DNA from 2 places in the Sporanaerobacter acetigenes DSM 13106 genome. Region 2 is predicted to be linked to the other one. Evidence: riboswitches for the same ligand, from Rfam matches in the RefSeq annotation. Region 2 holds a riboswitch; the other holds the start of a gene.
The links. Region 2 has a riboswitch for thiamine pyrophosphate ahead of thiS (sulfur carrier protein ThiS). Riboswitches for the same ligand answer to the same signal wherever they lie in the genome.

Region 1: another riboswitch for thiamine pyrophosphate. It lies ahead of thiT (energy-coupled thiamine transporter ThiT); the one in region 2 lies ahead of thiS (sulfur carrier protein ThiS).

The regions. Positions count from the first base shown of each region.
Region 1 is NZ_FQXR01000008.1:64,913-73,204, reverse strand. Features, by position in the region: gene coaD (pantetheine-phosphate adenylyltransferase) at 1-299, opposite strand, end outside; gene rsmD (16S rRNA (guanine(966)-N(2))-methyltransferase RsmD) at 316-876, opposite strand; gene recG (ATP-dependent DNA helicase RecG) at 934-2,997, opposite strand; gene BUA21_RS09230 (DAK2 domain-containing protein) at 3,052-4,704, opposite strand; gene BUA21_RS09225 (Asp23/Gls24 family envelope stress response protein) at 4,723-5,079, opposite strand; gene rpmB (50S ribosomal protein L28) at 5,289-5,480, shown strand; gene BUA21_RS09215 (thiamine diphosphokinase) at 5,793-6,428, opposite strand; gene thiT (energy-coupled thiamine transporter ThiT) at 6,449-6,991, opposite strand; TPP riboswitch at 7,068-7,168, opposite strand; gene rpe (ribulose-phosphate 3-epimerase) at 7,218-7,865, opposite strand; gene rsgA (ribosome small subunit-dependent GTPase A) at 7,867-8,292, opposite strand, start outside.
Region 2 is NZ_FQXR01000007.1:114,808-123,099, reverse strand. Features, by position in the region: gene opp4B (oligopeptide ABC transporter permease) at 1-816, shown strand, start outside; gene BUA21_RS08815 (ABC transporter permease) at 829-1,761, shown strand; gene BUA21_RS08810 (oligopeptide ABC transporter substrate-binding protein) at 1,780-3,621, shown strand; TPP riboswitch at 3,730-3,838, shown strand; gene thiS (sulfur carrier protein ThiS) at 3,904-4,095, shown strand; gene thiF (sulfur carrier protein ThiS adenylyltransferase ThiF) at 4,099-4,680, shown strand; gene BUA21_RS08795 (thiazole synthase) at 4,682-5,479, shown strand; gene thiH (2-iminoacetate synthase ThiH) at 5,476-6,582, shown strand; gene thiE (thiamine phosphate synthase) at 6,567-7,193, shown strand; gene BUA21_RS08780 (Asp23/Gls24 family envelope stress response protein) at 7,249-7,644, shown strand; gene amaP (alkaline shock response membrane anchor protein AmaP) at 7,704-8,252, shown strand; gene BUA21_RS08770 (DUF2273 domain-containing protein) at 8,273-8,292, shown strand, end outside.

The sequences.
Region 1 (8,292 bases), on a different contig from region 2:
ATCTGCATCTCATATTCAAAATCTGAAACTGCTCTTAATCCTCTGACCATAGTAGTAACGTTTCTTTCTTTAGCATAATCTATAAGAAGCCCAGAAAAATTGTCAATTTCTACATTATCATATTTCTTAACTGCTTGTTTCAACAATTCTGTTCTTTCTTCTACTGTGAATAAAGTTTTTTTTGAAGAATTATTTAATATTGCAACAATGACTTTATCAAATTTTTTTGAGCATCTTTCAATTATATCTAAATGTCCATTTGTTACAGGATCAAAGCTTCCTGGGTATATTACTATCATGAATTTACCTCCCCAATTAATTCTGCTTTTTCATATAAAATGTAATTGCCTTGTCACCATAAAATCTCTTATCCACTTCATTTAAGCAAAGTACACTTTTATCTATCAAAAGCTTACTTTCATGTTCTCCTATTATAATGCCTTTATCTTCTAAAATATTGTTTTCACAAACTATTTTTAATGTTTCTAATATTAACCCTTTCTCATAGGGTGGATCCATAAAAATATAGCCAAATTGGATGTTTTTCTTACCTAAAATTTTAATAGCTTTAAAAACATCATTTTTGTAAACATATGATTTAGATTTTAAGTTTGTTTCATATAAATTTTCATTAATTATTTTTATACTTGAAAGGGAATTATCTATAAAATAACATTCATTAGCTCCTCTACTTAGAAATTCTATGCCTATTCCTCCAGAACCAGCAAATAAATCTAATACTTTTGCTTCCACTCTTATATCGCCTAATATGTTAAACAGCGATTCCTTTATTCTATCTTGAGTTGGTCTAGTATCTAGTCCTTTTGGACTTTTAAGTTTATAACCTTTTTTGCTTCCTGAGATAATTCTCAACAAATCACTCCTTTTAATAATTTCATTTTAACACAATTTCAATTTATAATAAAACAATTATTAATTAAATATTATATCGTCTATTTTATCTTTAAACATTATTTTAATCTTTTCTCTAATTAAACAATACTCTTCATCTTTTAGATGAGGATCTTTAAGTATTATTTTACTAGCTTCACTTTGTGCCAATTTTAGTATTTCCATATCTGTAAATAAATTAGCTATTTTCAAATCAGGTAGTCCATGTTGTCTAGTTCCAAAAAATTCTCCAGGACCTCGCAATTCTAAATCCTTTTCTGATATTTTAAATCCATCATTAGTTTTTTGCATTATTCGCATTCTTTCTCTTGCAACTTTATTGTTTCCTTCATTTATCAATATGCAATATGATTGATATTCTCCCCTGCCAACTCTCCCTCTTAGCTGATGTAGCTGTGAAAGTCCAAACCTCTCTGCATTATATATAACCATAATATTAGCATTTGGTACATTGACTCCTACTTCTATGACTGTAGTAGAAACAAGTATATCAATCTTTCCATCTTTAAATTTATTCATTATATTGTCTTTTTCATCTGCTTTCATTTTGCCATGAAGTAAGCCCACTTTAAAATCGGTAAATGTTTCATCTTTAAATTTATCATATATTTCTAAAGCTGCACGTATATTCAATGTATCAGATTCTTCAATAAGTGGACAAACTATATAAGCTTGTCTGCCTTCACGAATTTGTTTCTTCACAAATTCATTCACTCTTCCTAACATATTGAAACCAACAGCATAAGTTTCTATTGCTTTTCTTCCAGGAGGCAATTCATCAATTATTGAAATATCCAAATCCCCATACAATATCAAAGCCAAAGTTCTTGGAATAGGAGTAGCAGTCATGACAATTATATCTGGATTTAATCCTTTTTGTGAAAATATAGCTCTCTGTCTAACACCAAATCTATGCTGCTCATCAGTAATAGCAAGACCTAAATTTTTAAACTGAACATTATCTTGAATGATTGCATGAGTCCCAACTAGTATATCTATTTCACCATTTTTAAGCTTATCTAGAACTTCCTCTTTCTTTTTGTTAGATAAACTACCTACTAATAACTCACATTTCATTCCGTATTTTTCCATCATGTGGCTTATGTTTTCATAATGCTGTGAGGCAAGAATCTCCGTAGGTGCCATCATTGCAGATTGATAACCAGATTTCCATGCCTTAAACATAGCAAGTGCCGCTATTACAGTTTTACCTGAACCTACATCGCCTTGAATTAATCTATTCATTTGCTTATCAGATTCCATATCCTTCTCAATTTCTTTAAAAACTTTTTTTTGTGCATTAGTAAGTTGAAAAGGTAATCTAGATATAAAGTCTTCTACTTCTTCAACTGCATCAAATTTAATTCCTAAATTGTCAAATTTGACATTGTTCTTTATCATAAAAAGACCTAATTGCAATACCAACAGTTCTTCAAAAACTAATCTCTCTCTTGCCCTTTTATAGCTTTCCCCATTTTTAGGAAAATGGACGTTTAAAATTGCTTGTTTTACTGGCATCAAATCAAGTTTTGACAACATGTCTTTAGGAAAAATCTCCACTATTTTATCTATGTAGTCTTTTAAAACATTTTTCATTATTAAAACCATTTCATTGTTGGTTAAATTTTCAGTTAGTGAATATATAGGTACAATACTACCAACTTTATCTTTGTAACTATTTTTCTTTTCAAAAACAGGATTTGAAATTTGAACTTCATTTCCAATCCTTTTTATTTTACCATTTACATTTAATTCTTCGCCTATATTAAATTTATCCGCTAGATAGTCTTGATTAAACCATATTAAATAAGCTATTCCAGTCTCATCTTTTACAGGTACCTTCAAAATAGAAAGATTTTTTCTTGGTCTTAAAACAGAAGGATAACCTGCTACATACACTTTTAAACTTACTTTCTGTCCATGAGAACAATCTCTGATTCTACTAAAGTTTCTTCTATCTTCATAGCTTCTTGGAAAATAATAAATCAGATCTTCTACAGTATGTATATTTAGCTTTCTCAATTTGCTCGCTCTCTTTGGTCCTACTCCTTTTACATATTGAACTGACATGGACAATCTATCCATTATAACACCTCAAACAATATATTTCCCCTACCTTTTAAAGTAGGGGATAAATGATTATTCAACTGAAAAAATATAATAATATATTGGTTGACCTCCATAAATAACTTCAATATCGCAATCCTTAAATTCTTTCTCTGCCAATTCTCCAAGTTTATTGGCTTCTTTTTCTTCAATAGTATTTCCATAAAATATAGTTATTAATTCAGTATCTTCGTCAACCATTTTTTTAAGTAATTCTAAAGATGTTTCTTGAATATCTTTACCGGAAGATTTGATATCACCTTTGCATATTCCTATTATGTCATCTTTACTGATTTTTGTTCCATTTATCTCAGTATTTCTAACAGCATAAGTTACTTGCCCTGTTTTTACATTCTGTACTGCTGATTTCATATTATCTAGATTTTCTTCAACATTAACTTCTGCATTAAAAGCAAGTAGTGCAGATATGCCTTCTGGAATACTTTTAGTTGGAAATACATGAACTTTTCTTTCACTCATCTTTTGAGCTTGTTCTGCTGCCAATACTATATTCCCATTGTTAGGAAGTATAATTATATCTTCTCCTTCAACTTCTTTTATTCCATTTAGTATATCTTCAGTACTAGGGTTCATAGTTTGACCACCAGGTATTATAAAGTCCACATTTAAATCCTTAAATACACTAGCAATTCCATCTCCCATAGCTACAGTGATAAAACTATACTTCTTTTTTTCTTTTTTTTCATTTAAATTTATCACCTTGTTGTCAATACAATCACAATCTTCCTCAACTAGCAAATTCCTGTGCTGAACTCTCATATTATCAATTTTTATGTCGTGTAACTCTCCTATGGATAATCCTTTCTCTAATACTAGTCCAGGATTATTGGTATGAACATGAACTTTAATAAGATCATTTCCTCCTACAACCAAAAGAGAGTCACCATATTTTGAAAGTTCTTGTTTGAAATTTTCTACATCTTCCTTAGTATTTTTGACAATAAATTCAGTACAATAACCAAATTTTATTTCACCAGTAGATAGTTCCTTTTTAAAATGTGTGTCTTCAGATTTTTTGCTTGCTACAGTTTCATATTTTATTTCTCCATTGGTGGTCAAGGCTTTAAAAGCACCAGCAAGTATTACCATCAATCCCTTTCCACCTGCATCAACTACACCAGCTTCTTTAAGTACTGGCAACATATCAGGGGTTTTATTGAGGGCAATATTGCCTTGTTGAATTACCTTATCTAAAAAAATAACAATGTCTTTTTCATTCTTAGACAAAGTAATTGCGGCTTCAGCGCACTCTCTAGCAACTGTAAGTATAGTCCCTTCAGTAGGTTTCATTACAGCTTTATATGCAGTATCAGAAGCAAGTTTAAAAGCTTTGGCTAATTCTTTTGCATCTGCTTTTTCTTTGCCTTTCAGTCCATTAGCTAGTCCTCTAAAAAGCTGAGATAATATAACACCAGAATTTCCCCTCGCACCCATAAGAGAACCGTTACTAGCTGCCATCGCTACCTTTTCAACACTATATTCATTTAAATTCAATATTTCCTTCATAGCTGATTGAAAAGTTAAAGACATATTTGTTCCAGTATCTCCATCTGGTACAGGAAATACATTTAACGCATTGACTTCCTCTTTGCTTTGTTCCAAAAAATTAGCTGCTCCAATAAATGCTTTTTTAAGTAAAATACCATCTACAAACTGAATTTTCAAATCTTTTACCTCCCTATACTACTTTTGAACATTGATTCCTTGTACATATACATTTATATTACCCACTTTTAATCCGGTTAAATTTTCTACATTGTATTTTACTTTTTCAATTATATTTCCTGCAACCACTGAAATTTTTACTCCATATTGGAGTATCACATGTAAATCAATATTAACCTCATTTTCTTGTGAAATTATTTTTACACCTTTTGATAAATTTTCCCATTTTACCATTTCAAAAAAACCATCAGTTGCATTTTTACTAGCCATTCCCACAATACCATAACATTCCATAGCTGAAAGTCCTGCAATAGTTGCTATAACATTATCATCTATACTAACAGAACCAAGATTAGTTGTGAATTTACCTGGCATATAAATCTCCTCCTTAATTTTTATTTGCTCATGTTTATATTTTACCTTATTGTATTAAATAGTTCAACTATTGCCAATTTAAGTTTTTATATTTAAATCTATATTGCAATAATCTCACCTATTGTGTTAAAATATATTGTGTTATCTTATGTAAATATATGTACTGTTTAAAATAATATTTGCAACAGTCATTTAAGGAGGTGTTTTATATGGCTAAATATTGTGAAATATGTGGAAAAGGAAAAGTCTATGGAAATCAAGTGACTTTCTCAAATAAGAAAAACAACAGAACTTGGGCTCCTAATGTTAGAAGAGTTAAAGCTATTGTAGATGGTTCTCCAAAGAGAATTTATGTTTGTACAAGATGCCTTAGATCTGGAAATGTTACTAGAGCACTTTAAAAAAGAGGGCTTCCAATGTCACGCAAAGGAAGCCTTTTTTTATCCACATTTTATAAGATATATTCCAAAAATCATTATTACAAAGCCAATTAAAAACAACCAAAAACTCATTGGAATAACTTTTGCTATAATTAAGATCCCAATAAGCACCAAAATTATTCCTAATATTTTTTTATTTGAATACTTGCGAAAATGTCTTTTCCAAAATTTCTTCATAAACACCACCTCATAAATAACTTATACTACATATTATTCTTTGATTAATAGTTAGTTCCAAAAAAGATTGTTACGAAAAAAGCCCCTTTTAGGGGCTTAATCTTTAGATACAATAACGAGGCAAGTGCCGTTTAAAACTTCTATAATTCCTTTTTCTTTGACAATCTGATTGCTGACACCCAAAGTAGAGGAAAATTCAAATAAAACTTCATTTGTTTCATACAAAAACCCTTTTAAAGTCACTTTGGCTCCATTAGAACTAATAGGAATTACAGAAACGAAAGTTCCTTCTTTCCTTTTTAATTCTAAAACACTATTAGTTATATAAATTGTGTTTTTATCATCAACTATTATTCCTCTTATATCTCTTTTAAGTAGCTTATTTAATAAGTATAGATTAGCCAATGTATGATCAATTCTTGAGCCAGTAACGCCCATAAAGATAATTTCATCCATTCCTTTATCTATTAAATATTCAATTGCTAATTCCGTATCTGTATAGTCTTTATGAGTACTATATTTCAGGATAGGAACATTTTCAGTATTTATAATATTTAAAGTGTCATCATTTATAGAATCCAAATCGCCAACTACCAAATCTGGTATAAAACCAATTTTAGCAATATGATTTGCACCTCCATCGGCACATACAATCATATCTACACTTTTAGCAATAGATTTTAACAAATTTAGATTTGAAATTTCACCATTCGAAACAATAAGTCCTTTCATGAAAATCCTTCCAATTCCATTTATTTTTTTATATTACTTAGAGGTTTCCATAGTAATATAAGTATTATAGTAGAAATAATAAACTCTGGCAACAAGTAACTTCCATTATATATAGCTGAATAAACCCAAGGGTTTTGTTCTCCGGCATATTCAGCAAAAAATATAACACCTGAAAGTAAATGTGAAACAAATCTACCACTTATAGATAATAATACCCCCAAAATTGTTAGAAGATAACTTTGCTTATGCATACTCTTATTATCCAATTTAGCAATACCAGCAAGTCCTAAAAATCCAAAAGCAATTGGATAGTCTAAAAAAAACTGTATAGGATAATATACTTGTGGATCAAGAATGCATTGCAACACTCCATATAAACTTCCTACAAGTATACCAGGTCCTACTCCCCATCTCATAGCAAAAATCATAATTGGAATCATACTCCCTGCTGTCACTGAACCTCCTTGAGGCATTTTAAATACTCGGACATAACTCAATAATGTTGCTAATGCAATCATTATGCCTCCTTCAGCAAGCATTTTTACATTCCACTTCTTTTCCATTTTCCTCATCCTCCTATAAATATAATTAATTTAAAAATTAAACCCATCACCTGAAGTAAGGTAATGGGTTTGTATACAAACTGACAAATCACTTCCCTCCGCTAGTATTACCTAGTTCAGGTTCAAGGGTCGGAATTTTAGTTCCCTCTCAGCCAAAAGGCTCCCCCAGTGTTACATATTAAATTAAATTCAAATTAATTGTATCACAAATAGCCAAAAATGTACATTAAATATTCTTAAACATCTTTGTTCGTTGAACAACATCTTCCGCACCATAGATTCCTGAACCAACAACTAATATATCCACACCTAAATCTATGATTTCCTTTGCGTTGTCTAATTTAACTCCTCCATCTACTTCTATTTTAATATCTAAATTGTTGTCATCTATTGTTTTTCTTAATCTTTGTATTTTTCTTTTCATTGCTGGTATAAAGGATTGTCCACCAAAACCTGGATTTACTGTCATTATCAATACCATATCAATGTCCTCAAGAACATATTCGATACTTTCAAGTGAAGTAGAAGGATTCAATGCCACGCCCACTTTTTTGTCATAACTTTTTATATACTGAATAGTTCTATGTAAATGTGTAGTAGACTCTGCATGAACAGTGATAATATCTGCACCAGCTACTATAAAATCTTCAATATACCTTTCTGGTCTATCGATCATCAAATGTACATCAAAAGGAACTTCTGTGACAGCTTTAATTTTTTTGATAACTGGTGGTCCAAAAGTAATGTTTGGAACAAAAATACCATCCATAACATCTAGATGAATAAAATCTGCTCCTCCTTCTTCAACTTTTCCTATTTCTTCTTTTAAATTGCTGAAATCCGCTGATAAAATAGACGGTGAAATTTTTGCCATATCAGTACCTCCTAATACTTTTTATCTCATCTACAAAGCTCAAATAATTCTCATATCTAGTTTTTCCTATATTTTCTTCTTCTACTTGCCTTTTTACTTCACATTCTGGTTCATTTATGTGTAAACAACTATTAAATCTACACATATGGCTATATTTTTTAATTTCTTTAAAATAGTACTGCACATCTTCTACATTTTGAATAAAATCAATATTTAGAGAACTAAATCCAGGAGTATCTAATATGTATCCTCCAATATCTAATTCCATAAGTTCTACATGTCTAGTAGTATGTTTACCTCTTTTAGTTTTATCACTTATTTCACCAGTTTTCAATTCTAATCCTGGCTGAATTTTATTTATCAAAGAAGACTTTCCCACACCTGAAGGTCCCGCAAAAACTGTTATATTATCCTTAAGAATACTCTT
Region 2 (8,292 bases):
TTAAGAGAAAAAGCTGGACTAAATGATCCTATACCTGTTCAATATAAAAATTGGATTGTTAGAATTTTGAAGGATAGAGATTTTGGAAGATCCTATACTTATAAATTACAGGTTTCTACATTAATTGGTGAGAGAGCTAAAAATACATTATGGCTGTCATTATTGACTTTGATATTGACATATCTAATAGCTATACCACTAGGTATTCGTTCTGGACGATATCAGGGCTCTCGTTTTGATAAGGGAGTAATAATATATAATTTCATTAGCTATGCTATACCTACATTTGTTTTAGGATTGATATTTTTGTTAATATTTGGATATAGATTAAAATGGTTTCCTACTTCAGGTTCTGTTGAAGTAGAATTTCAAAAGGGAACAGCTTCTTATTTTGGCAACAAGTTATATCATATGATTTTGCCTGCAATTACAGCTGCAATTTTGAGTACTACAGGAATCATACAATATTTAAGGAATGAGATAATTGATGCTAAGACTCAAGATTATGTAAAGACTGCTAGAAGTAAAGGGGTTCCTACAGATAAGGTTTATACTCATCATATATTTAGAAATTCATTACTTCCAATAGCCGCATTCTTTGGATTTACGATTACAGGGCTTTTAAGTGGTTCAGTTTTTATTGAGACAATTTTTAGCTATCCAGGAATGGGTGAATTGTTTATTACATCAATTAATAGTAGGGACTATGCAGTAATGAATGCATTAGTTTTGTTGTTTGGAATTTTGACACTAATGGGAAGTTTATTGTCAGATATAATTATGACGATCGTTGATCCAAGAATAAGGATAGAATAGGAGGTAACAAATATGAGCAAAGGAGAAACCAATATAAAAACTGTTGCCTCTGAAATAGATGAAGAAGAATTAAAGACCATTAGTGAAGTTCCATCTTTTTGGAAAGTTATAAAGAGAGAATTTAAAGTTGATAAGTTGGCGACGGTTTGTTTTTATATATTGATTATTATTTTTGCAATTGTGTTAATTGGTTCTTTTGTGGTTGATCAAGAAAAAATTATGAAAATAGATTTAAGAAACAAATATAAAGCACCAGGAGAAGATTTTATTTTAGGTACAGATATTGGAGGAAGGTCAATTGCAGGGCAATTGTTGATAGGTGGTAGAAATTCTATCTTAATAGGTTTTGCTGTTACAATATTGACATCTGTAATAGGCATAATTGTTGGGTTGATTACAGGTTATTATGGAGGAAAAGTTGATAATGTAATAATGAGAATATGCGACTTTATTTCAATACTACCTACTACATTACTTATTATAACATTTGTAGTTGTTATTCCCAATTATAATATGGGACACTTTATATTCATTATGAGCATATTTTATTGGGTAGGCATGACTAGATTAGTAAGAAGCAAAGCTCTGTCAGAAAGCAAAAGAGACTATGTAAATGCATCAAAGACAATGGGAACCAGCGATTTGAAGATTATGTTTGGAGGTATTTTGCCTAATATTAGTTCGATTATCATTGTTGATTTAATTTTAAGTTTTGCTGGAAATATTGGGATTGAAACTGGATTATCATTTTTAGGATTTGGGTTACCACCTTCAACGCCTTCATTAGGAACTTTGGTATCCTATGCTAGAACTCCAGGTGCAATGTCAAGTAAATTGTGGCTATGGTTGCCTGCATCATTGCTAATATTAGTAATGATGTTATGTATAAATTATGTAGGGCAAGCAGTTAGAAGAGCATCAGATGCAAAGCAAAGGTTAGGATAAAAAAGGGGGAAAAGAAAAATGAAAAGAGTTTGGAAGACTATTATTCCATTAGTATTGGTATTATCACTTTTATTGACAGCTTGTGGGAAAAAGGCAGAGGTATCGAAAAAAGAAGATAAACCAAAAGAAGAAACCAGTCAAGAGGAAGGTGAAGATAAAAAAGAACAAACGGGAGAAATAGAGTTACCTTATCCAAAACTTCTCCAGAAAGATGGGGAAACAGTTGGGGGAACTCTTAATATGGCATTAGTATCAGATACACCTTTTGAAGGTATATTTAATACATTCTTATCTGAAAATGCTACAGATATGACATTGGCGGGGCCAATATGTGGAAGTTTTTTGAAATCTGGCCCAGATCATGAGATTGTTGACGGAGGTTATTGCGATATTGAATTTAATAAGGAGAATAAGACAGCAACTTATAAGATCAATAAAGATTTGACTTGGTGTGATGGAGAGCCAGTGACTGCTGATGATTTAATTTTTGTATATGAGTGTATAGGAAGTAAAGACTATACAGGGGTAAGATATGACAGTGATTATCAAAATGTTGTAGGCATGGAAGAATACCATGATGGCAAAGCGGATACTATTTCAGGGCTTAAGAAAATTGATGACAAAACACTTGAAGTAACTTTCAAGGAATTTTATCCAGGCATAATGTGGGGCGCTGGGCTTACTTATGACCCTGAGCCGAAACATTATTTGGAAGATGTTCCATTGAAAGATATGGAGGCTGATGACAAAGTTAGATTGAAACCAGTATCCTGTGGGCCATTTATGATTTCTAATGTGGTTCCAGGTGAATCAGTGGAATATGTTCCAAATCCATATTGGTTTGGAGAAAAGCCTAAAGTTGATAAAATCGTTTATAAAAGGGCAAATCCGGATACTATTGTAGAAGCATTGAAATCGGGAACATTTGATGTTGTTGATGGAATCAATGTTGATAGCTACCAAGAGTATAAAGATTTGAGTAATATTACACTATTATCTAATATAGAAAATTCTTATGGATATATTGGGTTTAAGCTAGGAAAATGGGATTCTAAAGCTGGAGAAGTTGTAATGAATCCAAATGCCAAGTTGGCAGATGTAAAGTTGAGGCAAGCAATTGCATATGCTACGAATAATGAAGAAGTAGCAGAAATGTTCTACAATAACTTAAGAATACCTGCTAATTCTTTGATTGACCCAGGTCATGCTACTTTCTGGAATGCTGATCAAGAAGGATATAAATATGATCCAGAAAAGGCAAAGGAAATTCTTGATGAAGCTGGCTATCTTGATGTAGATGGAGATGGAATGAGGGAAGATCCAAAAGGCAATAAATTAAAGATCAATTTTCTTGCAATGTCAGGTGGAGATATTGCTGAACCATTAGCTCAATTTTATATCCAATGTTGGAGAGATGTTGGATTAGATGTTGGTTTGCAAAATGGTAGATTGATAGAAATGAATGCTTTCTATGATATGGTTCAAAAAGATAATGAAGATATTGATTTATATATGGGAGGTTGGGCTACTGGCTCAAATCCAGATCCGTCAGGCTTATATGGGAGAAAAGCCCAATTCAACTTTCCTAGATTTGCAACAGATGAAAATGATAAGTTGTTAGCTGCCATTGCCTCTGAAGATGCAATTGGAGAAGATGGAATTGATTATGACTATCTACTAAAAGCTTATCATGATTGGCAAGAATATATGTTTGAACAAGTTCCAGTAGCACCAACTCATTTTAGAATTGGTTTAACAGCTATTAATAATAGGGTTAATTATTGGGATTTAAATACAGTTAGTGATTGGGGATGGGAGAAAGTCGGATTATTATCTGATACTCCTGAGAAAGCAAAGTAATAAGAGCTTAAATTAGATATAGGAAGGAATATGTTTTAAATACAAAGTCTAATGAATTTTTGTTAGACTTTGTATTTAATGATTTTATTTAATCGCTAAAATTGAATACTCTAAACAGAGGGGAGCTTATGTAATAGGCTGAGAAAGGAATTTTATTCCTGACCCTATGAACCTGATTTGGTTAATTCCAGCGAAGGGACTTGTTTATTTTATTATGAAAATGAATTAAACTGTATGTTTCTTTTGGAAATACAGTTTTTTATTTTTATAGGAGGTGAAGAGATGATAATAAATGGTGACAAAAAAGACTATCTTTCAGAAATTACTATAAAGGAAGTTATAGAAAAGCTAAATTTATCAGAAAACAAGATCGTAGTAGAAGTTGATGGAGAAATAATACCTAGAGAAAATTATTCCAAAGAATTAAATGAAAATAGTAAAGTGGAGATAGTTAGCTTTGTTGGGGGAGGCTAAAATATGGAAAAGGATAAAATAAAGAATGCAAAAATTGGCATAGCGGGACTAGGAGGTCTTGGATCTAATATTGCTGTTTCTTTGGCAAGAATTGGCATAGGAAAGCTTCTGCTTGTAGATTTTGATATAGTTGAACTTTCTAATTTAAATAGGCAATATTATTTTTTAAAACATATTGGAATGTATAAAGCGGATGCATTGGAAGAAGTTATTAGAAATATTAATTCTGAAATATCTTTAAAAATAAAAAAGATAAAAATTGACGAAGAAAATGTAGTAGAACTTTTTAAAGATGTGGACATACTTGTAGAAGCTTTGGACAATCCAGAAGAAAAGGCAATGCTTGTAAATACTTTTTTAAAGAATTTTAAAGATAAGAAAATAGTTGCAGCTTCAGGTATATCAGGTTATTCTTCTAGTAATTTAATAAAGACAGAAAAGGTTTTGGATAATTTATATATCTCAGGAGATGGTGAGTTTAACTGTGATACAAAAGATTTATTTTTAGCACCTAGAGTAGCCATTGTGGCTAATCATCAAGCTAATATGGTATTAAGGTTGATACTTGGAGAGGAGGAAGTTTAAAGTGGAAAAAAATAAGGATACTTTAAATATTGGAGGTAGAGAGTTAAAAAGTAGGCTTTTTATTGGAACGGGAAAATTTGGCGACAATAGAATATTGCCTGAAGTTATTGAAAAAAGCAAATCAGAAGTTATTACTATGGCTATAAGAAGAGTTAATTTAGATTCAAAAGATAAAATTGACAATATATTTGAATTTATTCCAGAGGATTGTGTAATTTTGCCTAATGCTTCAGGGGCTAGGGATGCAGAGGAAGCAGTAAGAATTGCGAGAATGGCAAGAGCTATGGGCTGTGGTAATTGGATTAAAATTGAAATAGTATGGGACAATAAATATCTTCTTCCAGATAATGAAGAAACAATAAAGGCTACGGAGATACTGGCTAAAGAAGGATTTGTAGTTCTTCCATATATGAATCCAGATTTAATAGCAGGAAAGAGACTTATAGAAGCAGGAGCTCAAGCAGTTATGCCTTTAGGTTCTCCTATTGGTTCAAATAGGGGAATTAGAACTGAAGAAATAATAAAAATAATGATAGATGAATTAGATATTCCAATAGTAGTCGATGCAGGAATAGGAAGACCATCAGAAGCTTGTCATGCTATGGAAATGGGTGCTGCAGCAGTGCTTGTAAATACTGCTATAGCCACATCTAAGGATCCAATAAAAATGGCAGAGGCCTTTTCATCAGCAATAGAGGCAGGTAGAAATGCATACAAAGCAGGATTAGGTAGACAAATAAATACAGGTTGTGCATCATCTCCTCTTTTAGGATTTTTACACGAAGGTGATAAAAATTGAGTTTTTATAATGTAATAAATTCATATAAAGATTTTGATTTTGAAAGTTTTTTAAATGAAGTAGATGATAATGATATTTTAAATATATTGGAAAAAGATAAATTGGATCAATATGATTTTTTAGCTCTTCTTTCTCCAATAGCAAGAAAGCATTTAGAAGAAATAGCGGTAAAAGCTCGTGAAGTTCATTTAAAGCATTTTGGAAAATCCATAGTATTATTTACACCTATGTATATAGCAAATTATTGCGTAAATAAATGTGCCTATTGTAGTTATAATTTTGATAATAGTATTAAAAGAAAAAGTATGACCTATGAGCAAATAGATTTAGAATCTAGAAAAATATTAGAAACAGGTTTAAAAAACATATTAATTTTAACTGGAGAAGATAAAAAGAGAAGTTCAGTAGATTATATTTTAGGTGCAATAGAGGTTTTAAAAAAGTATTTTGATTCTATTTCCATAGAAATATATCCTTTGTCTGTAGAAGATTATGAAAGAATGGTTCAGGCTGGAGTAGATGGCCTTTCTATATATCAGGAGACTTATGATGAAGAAGTTTATGATAGAGTGCATTTAAGTGGTCCTAAGAAAAATTATATGTTTAGATTAGATGCACCAGAAAGGGCTCTAAAAGCTAATATGAGATCTGTAACCATAGGTCCGTTATTGGGACTTGATGATTGGAGAAAAGAGACTTTTTTTGGAGGATTACATGCAGAGTATTTACAAGACAAATATCCTTTTGCTGAAATTGGAGTTTCGGTGCCTAGAATTAGACCATGTACAAAGGATTTTAATAATATAAAAACTGTAGATGAAGTAGATTTAGTTCAAATACTATTAGCTTATAGATTGTTTTTACCCTATGCAAGTACTACTGTTACCACACGGGAAGGCAGATTTATGAGAGACAATTTAATCCCTATATGTATTAGTAAAATGTCTGCTGGTGTATCTACTGAAGTAGGTGGCCATTCTTTAGAAGAAAATGCAGGTGATGAGCAATTTGAAATATCAGATTCAAGAAGTGTGGATGAAGTTAAACAAGCAATACTTGAAAGAGGCTATCAACCTATAGTTAAAAATTGGATGAAAATATAAAGGTGGTATATATGTTATATTTAGTGACAAATAGACATATTGTTAGAGGAAATTTTTTAAAAAACATTGAAAATGCTCTAGCTGGAGGAGTAGATAGAGTTATTCTTAGGGAAAAAGATTTAGAGTGTAAAGAACTATTTCTTTTATCTAAATATGTAAAAGTTATAACTGACAGATATGATGTTCCTCTTATTATAAATGGCAATATAGATGTGGCAGAAAAAACAGGAGCCTATGGTTTTCATTGTGAATTTCAAGATTTTATTGAGAATAAATATAAATATGATGGAGTCTTAGGAGTTAGTATTCACAGTATAGAAGAAGGCGTTAAATGTGAACAGTTAGGAGCAGATTATATTTTAGCAGGTCATATATTTGAAACGGAATGTAAAAAGGGTTTACCTCCAAGGGGAATAGAATTTTTAAAAGAACTTAAAGAAAATGTTTCTATTCCAATAGTGGCTATTGGAGGCATAGATGAAAAAAACGCAAAAAAAGTTATGAAAGTGGGAGTAGAGGATATAGCAATTATGTCCTATATCATGAAAAGTGAGGATCCATATTTTTCGGCAAAAGTTTTAAAAAGTACCATAGAAATGTTTGTAAACTAGCCTTACTTCTGGTATAATAATCGTATATAGTTTATAAAATTGGAGGTGGGAAAAAATGGCAGATATTATTGATAATGAAGGAATGGAATATGGTTCTGTAAAAATAGCTAATGAAGTTGTAGCCATTATAGCTGGTTTAGCAGCTACTGAGGTTGATGGAGTTGCAGGGATGAGTGGTGGTGTGACCAGTGGTATTACAGAAGCACTTGGAATGAAAAGTTTGTCTAAGGGAGTAAAAGTAGAAGTAGGAGAAAAAGAGTGTGCAATCGATCTTTTTGTTGTAATAAATTACGGTTCTAGAATTTCAGAAGTGGCTGAATCTATACAGGAAAATGTTAAAAATGCTGTTGAAACAATGACAGGACTAAATGTTGTTGAAGTAAATGTTAGTGTTCAAGGTGTAAATATACCTAAAGAAGAAAAAGTAGAAGAGGAACCTAGAGTTAAATAAATATTTACCCTCTGAACGTTCAGAGGGTAAATTTAGTATTTTTTAGGAGGAGGAGAAATTTGAATATCATAGATAGATTGATTTTAACAATATATACTTTTTGCCTTACGGTACTTTCTATATTGTTAATATTATTTCCTTTTGATCAATTTGATTTTTTGTCAATAAATAGTATGACTGGATATTTGGAATCCATGAAGGGCAATTATGCATATTCAATTGTAGGACTGGCTTTTTTGTTGGTAAGTATTAGATTTTTAATCTCTGGTGTTAAAGGAAATAAAAAATCTAAGAAAGAAACTTTTTTAATTAGACATACAAATTTTGGAGAACTAAAAATCTCGACTCAAACTGTTGAAGGTTTGGTAGAATCAGTTGCTAACAAATTTACAGGCATAAGAAATGTTAAAACTACAGTAGATGTTTTTGAAGGAGTTTTAACTATATATTTGAAAGGTGAGGTTTCACCTGAAATAAATATTCCTGAAACAACTATTGAACTTCAGGATAAAGTAAAGGATCATGTGGAAAAATGTACAGGAGTAGAGGTAAGTGAAGTTAGAGTTGAAATTAGCAACGTAACAGCACCAACTAGAGTTGTAAAATAATTTGTAGAGGTGTTTTGAAGGTGGCTAAGGAGAAATTTTT